Regions from separate parts of the Nitratireductor sp. GZWM139 genome, predicted to be linked through region 3. Evidence: predicted binding sites of a transcription regulator. Region 3 holds the regulator's gene; each other region holds the start of a gene.
The links. The regulator LexA, encoded in region 3, represses DNA repair genes until DNA is damaged. The targets are predictions, from matches to a motif close to TGTTCNNNNTGTGTTCNG.

Region 1: a site for LexA is predicted at 1,310-1,327, ahead of def (peptide deformylase). Genes of this name have one in related genera too.
Region 2: a site for LexA is predicted at 693-710, ahead of NDI72_RS11160 (single-stranded DNA-binding protein). Genes of this name have one in related genera too.

The regions. Positions count from the first base shown of each region.
Region 1 covers NZ_JAMQML010000017.1:54,542-56,809, forward strand. The annotation lists gene fmt (methionyl-tRNA formyltransferase) at 1-595, opposite strand, end outside; gene def (peptide deformylase) at 733-1,263, opposite strand; gene NDI72_RS18505 (DNA recombination protein RmuC) at 1,464-2,268, shown strand, end outside.
Region 2 covers NZ_JAMQML010000007.1:223,297-225,564, forward strand. The annotation lists gene NDI72_RS11160 (single-stranded DNA-binding protein) at 815-1,312, shown strand; gene NDI72_RS11165 (hypothetical protein) at 1,327-1,758, shown strand; gene NDI72_RS11170 (molybdopterin molybdotransferase MoeA) at 1,885-2,268, opposite strand, start outside.
Region 3 covers NZ_JAMQML010000013.1:26,968-29,235, forward strand. The annotation lists gene NDI72_RS15810 (NAD(P)H-hydrate dehydratase) at 1-428, shown strand, start outside; gene lexA (transcriptional repressor LexA) at 521-1,243, opposite strand; gene NDI72_RS15820 (MarC family protein) at 1,330-1,962, opposite strand; gene gyrA (DNA gyrase subunit A) at 2,194-2,268, shown strand, end outside.

The DNA.
Region 1 (2,268 bases), on a different contig from region 3:
CTTCGGGCTGCGGGGTGAGTTCAAGCGCGCCTTTCTCAAGCGCATCCATCGCCTTCACCATCAGCGCCGCGCCTGTTTCGCGCATGGCGTCATGCAGTTCGCCGCCGGTCATGTCGGGGGTGATGGCAAGGCGCTCCGTCATGGCGACAGGGCCGGTGTCCAGCCCCTCGTCCATCTTCATCACCATCATGCCGGTTTCTGCATCGCCGGCCATGATCGCACGCTGGATCGGAGCCGCGCCGCGCCAGCGCGGCAGAAGCGAGGCATGGCCGTTGAAGCAGCCAAGGCGCGTGCCTTCCAGAATGGCTTTGGGCAGCAGCAGGCCATAGGCAACGACAATCGCCGCATCCGCATTGAGCGCGCTGAACTCTGCCTGTTCTTCTTCGCTTTTCAGCGATTTCGGTGTGCGCACCTCGATGCCCAGTTCCTCGGCGGCGCGGTGTACGGGCGATTTGGTCAGCTCAAGCCCGCGCCGTCCGGCGGGGCGCGGCGGCTGGGAGTAGACGGCCACGATTTCGTGACCGGCCCCGGCCAGCGCCTGAAGGGTGGCGACCGAGAAATCCGGTGTGCCCATGAAGATGAGACGAAGTGCCATGCCGCGTGTCCGATGCGTCCAGTAAACGAAATGAGCGCATCAGCGCCCATGCGGGTGCTTGAAGCGGATTTACCGGTTGAAGGTCAAGCCCCGCAGGCGAGAATGCCCGTATCGGTCGCGGCAGCAGAGGGGCGGCGTCAGCCGACCATGCGCGCGGGCGGGCGGTCCTTGGCGAGTTTCCTGAACTTGCGCACCACCATGTCGCGCTTCAGCTTCGACAGATAGTCGATGAACAGAACGCCGTTCAGGTGGTCGATCTCGTGCTGCAGGCAGGTGGCGAGCAGGCCGTCGGCCTCCACCGTCTGCTCTTTGCCGTCGACATCGAAGTAGTTCACCGTCACACCGGCCGGGCGTTCCACCTCGGCATAGTAATCGGGAATGGAAAGGCAGCCTTCCTCATGCACGTTGCGCGCATCGGTGCTGGCCACGATCTCGGGGTTGATGACCACGAGCGGAGCCGGCTCTTCGTCCTTCTCGGCAACGTCGATCACCAGCATGCGAAGCGGCTCGCCAACCTGAATGGCGGCAAGGCCGATGCCCGGCGCGTCATACATGGTCGCCAGCATGTCGTCGGCGAATGTGCGCAACTGATCGTCAAAGCGCTCCACCGATTTGGAGGTTTCGCGCAGGATCGGGTCCGGAAGAAGAACAAGCGGTTTGATGGTCATGGCTGTCAGGTAAGCCCTGACCGGCGGAACGTCAATACACAATGCCTGTTCACGTTTTGATCTTATAGTGCTATCCCGAATCCACCAGATCGCCCTGTGTCCCGTTCGGACGCGCGATGAGCGATCTAAATTATTGAGCGAGCATCGGAATAGCCGAACCCGGTTTTCACCTTTCGGTCCCATGCTTCCAACATGGCGGGATGAAGCAGATGTCCGACATTTTCGCAGCACCGGTGGCGCAGCTCGGCGCGAGCACCTTCACGCTGGGGCAGCTGTTGCTGGCTGGCGGCGCTCTGCTCTTTGGTCTCATGGTCCTGCTGATCGCCGGGCTCTGGCGCGCTGCACGGGCGCGCGCGGTCGCAGCCGCGGAAGCGGCGCAACATGCCCGCGAGGCCGAGGCGCGCATGGTCGAGCTCACACGGGCGCAGGCCGAGTTGCAGGGGCGCATGGGGTCGATTGCCGAAGTGTTCGGCAACCGGCAGGCCGAACTCACCCGCGCCCTGTCGGAGCGGCTTGATGGCATGAGCACGCGCCTTGGCCAGTCGATCCATCAGCAGACCAAGTCGACGCATGAGAACCTGGCGAAGCTGCAGGAGCGGCTGGCGGTCATTGATACCGCACAGAACAACATCCAGTCGCTTGCCGGCCAGGTGGTGCAGCTCCAGCAGATCCTCTCCAACAAGCAGACGCGCGGGGCCTTTGGTCAGTCTCGCATGGAGGCGATCATTGCCGATGGCCTTCCGCATGGGGCCTATGAGTTTCAGGCCACGCTCTCCAATGGCAGCCGGCCCGACTGCGTGGTGAAGATGCCCAATGACGCGCCTTCGCTGGTGATCGACGCCAAGTTTCCGCTTGAGGCGTGGAACGCCATTCGCGCCGCCTCGGAAGGCGAGGGCGGCAGTCCCGAAGCGCGCAAGGGGGCAGAGGCGGCGTTCCGGCGCGATATCGATGTGCATATCAGGGCGATTTCGGAAAAGTATCTTCTCACTGGCGAAACGCAGGACA
Region 2 (2,268 bases), on a different contig from region 3:
CGTTGCGGGGGTTGTCCCTCGTTTTAAAAAAAAGAGCAAGGGAAAAGAACAAATATCGAACACGCTCCTGACACTATCGTCCTGCGCCGGGCTGGCTCTCGTGCGCATCCGTTACAGATGATCACAATTTCGCCCGCGCCGCCGCATCGCCTTGACCGCCATTAACCAAAGGCGCAGTATCATTTTCGTCAGTGCTCGTGGCTGTTGGCCGCCCTTGAAACCGCGCCGGTGGGCGCTTCGGGCGCGCATGGTTGCTTGAGCACGCTGACACCGAGCAAAGCCTCGTAACGCGAAGAAGGAGGGAGGCATGACTCCACCTGACCGACGCATCGGGCTTCGCCTCTTGCGCGAAGCCACAGCTGGCTGATCGGTCCCGAGCGCATAACCGTCTCGTACGATCATGCGTTCCCGACGCGGTCCATGGCGATTGAGGGCACTGCACTGCAGAACCTTTTTCGTCGGCAGGCACGACAACGCTGGCGGCTGGCTGCCCCATGAAAATCAAATCTCTTTGAAGACAGGGACGGTGAAACCCGTCCTGCCTGATGATTACCGGTAAACCACTCCCGGTACGGAGGGTCAGAAGACCCGAAGCCCCGCGCGCTCGAAACAATGCGGCGGGGCTTTTCCTTTTTCTGTTGCGCCTTTCTGCGCGCCCCGGAAGGGGCTCATTGACAGGCATTCCGCCAGGTGCGAACATAAGGAGAACAAATGAGCTGTGGACGAGACCGGAGCAGGGGCAGCGGGAGAGCGCGCGCCAGCCCTGCTTGCGATAAAGTGCGCGGCAGATTTCGGATAAGCGTGGAGAAGCGTTATGGCGGGCAGCGTCAACAAGGTCATTCTGGTGGGAAATCTGGGTGCAGACCCGGAAATCCGCCGGCTCAACTCCGGTGATCCGGTGGTCAACATCCGCATCGCGACCTCGGAAACCTGGCGTGATCGCCAGTCCGGCGAGCGGCGCGAGCGCACCGAGTGGCACAATGTCGTGATCTTCAACGACAATCTTGCCAAGGTGGCGGAACAGTATCTGAAGAAGGGCGCCAAGGTTTACGTCGAGGGCCAGCTCCAGACGCGCAAATGGACCGACCAGAACGGTCAGGACCGCTACACGACGGAAATCGTTCTGCAGAAGTTCCGTGGCGAGCTGCAGATGCTCGACACGCGCGGGCAGGGTGGTGACAACCAGGTCGGTTATGGCGGCGGCGGTGGTCGCAGCTCCGATTTCGGCCAGTCCGGTCCCGCCGATACCGGTGGCAGCAGCGGCGGCGGTGGCGGTTACTCGCAGAACCTCGACGACGAAATTCCGTTCTGAGGCGGAACAATCGCATGAAAAAGCCCGGCAGAGCCGCTTCGACCGAACCGTGTCTGAGCAGGCCTGCCGGGCTTTTCTTTTTTGCGGTGGCGACAGCCTTTGCGCCATCGCCGGTGAATGCCGGTGAAGCGGATGTTGTCGCGGTCGAAATCATTGCTGACGGTGATGGAGCCCATCGCTTCGACGTGACGGTCGAGCATGGGGACGAGGGCTGGGATCACTATGCAGACCGCTGGGATGTGCTGGATGACGCTGGCAGGGTCATCGCCTCTCGAACGCTTCTTCACCCACATGTGAATGAACAGCCTTTTACGCGCAGCCTTTCAGGTGTCGCGCTGCCCGAGGGGCTCGGTCATGTGACTGTACGTGCGCATGACACCGTGCACGGGCTTGGCGGTCGCATCATGCGCGTCGCAATCCCCGGGCGCGAAGGCGAGGGCGGTTAATGCCTGCTCTCTACAGCGCAGCGGGCTGACATTGCGCAGAATGGCAAGCCGGGCTGGCGCGGTGTGCTGACGACGATCCACCGGATTTCTCAGCACGTCTGGCTGTAACCGTCGGGTGCGAAGCACTCACCCGAGCATCAAAACACGGCAGCGATCGCCTTCTTCAGCCGCCGGCGAGCCGGGCTCGCGCACGATCAGTGCATTGGATGCGGCCAGCGTGGTCAGCATGGAGGAATCCTGCAGCGTGAACGGCGTTGCGATCAGCCCTTCGGAACCGGGCGCTACCGAGGCGCGAACATAGTCGCGGCGTTCATCGTTTGCCCGCAGCGCCTTTGCCAGAACAGCCGAGCGCAGATCCGGCGCGTAGCTGCGCTGGCCAAGCCGGGCAATGAGCGGACGCAGAAACAGATGCGCGCAGACGAGGCTGGAAACCGGGTTGCCTGGCAGGCCAAGCACACGCATGTCACCCAGCCGCCCGAACATCAGCGGTTTGCCGGGGCGCATGGCGAT
Region 3 (2,268 bases):
AGGCCGTGAGAAGCTCTGCCGTAGCGACCGTGCTGACGCCGCATGACGGTGAATTCGCGCGCCTCTTCGGCGATCTCGCGGCCGATGCTTCCATGTCCAAGGTGGAGCGTGCGCGCGCAGCGGCAGAGCGCTCAGGAGCGGTGATCATCCTGAAGGGGGCGGACACGGTCGTCGCCTGCCCGGACGGGCGCGCCGCGATTAACACCAACGGATCGCGTTTCCTGGCGACGGCGGGCTCTGGCGATGTTCTGTGCGGGATTGTGGCCAGCCTTCTGGCGCAGGGCATGCCGGTCTTCGAGGCGGCATCAGCCGGCGTGTGGCTGCATGCAGAGGCTGGCGGGATGTTTGGCCGGGGCCTGATTGCGGAAGACCTCCCCGAGATGCTTCCGCATGTCTTCCAGGCGCTCTTCCCGGACGATGTTAGCTGAACCGACGCGGAGCTTGAAAAGAGCGCGCATTCTGGATGCCGGATGGCATCGGAGCCGGGGCATGCCTGAAGCCGCCCCGGATAGTCTTAAACTCAGTAGCGGCGCATCAGGCCGACGAGGCGACCCTGCACCTTGACGCGGTCGGGGCCGAAGATACGGGTTTCGTAAGCCGGATTGGCGGCTTCAAGGGCAATCGATGCGCCCTTGCGGCGGAAGCGCTTCAGCGTTGCTTCCTCCTGATCCACCAGCGCCACGACGATCTCGCCGGGATTGGCGGTCTGCGTCTCGCGGATGATCACCGTGTCGCCATCGAAAATGCCCGCATCGATCATCGAGTCGCCCTTGACCTCAAGCGCGTAGTGATCGCCACCGGTCAGCATGTCCGGCGGAACCGCGATGGAATGGGTCTGGTGCTGAATGGCGTCGATGGGGACACCGGCAGCGATGCGGCCCATGACAGGCACGGAAACGACGCCGGAAAGCGCGTCATCATTGCTGGCGGCAGGCTTGGAGGCCGCTGGCGCGGGCGTCTTGCCGAGGCTGCCCTCGATAACGCTTGGCGAAAAGCCGCGCGCGGCGGAATTGAGGCCCGGCGCGATGGAATCGGGAAGCCGCAGAACCTCCAGCGCACGCGCCCTGTTCGGGAGCCGGCGAATGAAGCCGCGCTCCTCCAGAGCCGTGATCAGCCGGTGAATGCCGGACTTGGAGGCGAGGTCGAGCGCCTCCTTCATTTCATCGAAGGAGGGCGGGATTCCGGTCTCCTTCAGTCGTTCATGGATGAACAGAAGAAGTTCGTGCTGCTTGCGGGTCAGCATGGGCGCCACCGAGAATCAGTTAAAAACAAAACCAGAACATACTCTATATGTTCCAGTTGTGTTCCGCAACCGTCCGGTTGCAGCGCCTATGGCGCAGCGAAAAGCGCCTTGGCTCCGTCTGCCACGAACTGGACCGCGAGGGCTGCCAGAATGACGCCCAGGAGGCGCGTCAGGATGGAGCGTCCCGTTTCGCCCAGAAAGCGGTCCACGCGCTCCGCCAGCGTGAAAACGGCATAGGTGAGGAGGATCGTTCCAAGCAGGATGCCGAGCAGCGCAATGGTGCCAAGAATTGAATTGAACTCGCCCGAAAGAAGCACGGTGGCCGAGATGGCGCCGGGACCCGCGATCAGCGGAATGGCCAGCGGGAAGGCGGCGATGTTGCGGATCATGTCGCGCGTGATCGCGCGCTCGGCGCTCTTTTCGTGGCGCTCCTGGCGGCGCTCGAAGATCATCTCGAAGGCGATGAAGAACAGAAGCAGGCCGCCTGCCACGCGGAAGGCGGGAAGCGTGATGCCGAACACGGCCAGAATGGCGCTGCCAGCGACGCCGAACAGGGCCAGAACGGCGAATCCGATGACGGCTGCGCGCACGGCCACCTGATTGCGCTCCGAGCGGTTCATGCCCGCTGTCAGCGCCAGAAAGAGCGGCGCAAGCCCTGGCGGATCGACGGTTACCAGCAATGTGACGAAGGCGTTGAAAACGGTATCGTAACCAGGCATCGGGTTCTCCTTGCGGCCTCTCTAGCCCAGCTTGGATGCGAGGGAAAAGCCCTCATTCTTCACGCAGGCTCGCTTCCTGCGGCAATTTGTCAAGGCGCTCATCCCCAGGAGGTTCGTATGCGCCTGAAATTGCGTTGGATTTCCGTCATCAAAAACGGATGCTCAATTGGAGAATCGCTGACGGCTCATATATAAAGAGTATGTGATTCCTCATTAAGAATGTGACACGTTTTGACTGACCAGACGACGCCGAACGGATCGGGCGAGCCCGACGAAATCGAGCCGATTTCCATTGTCGAGGAGATG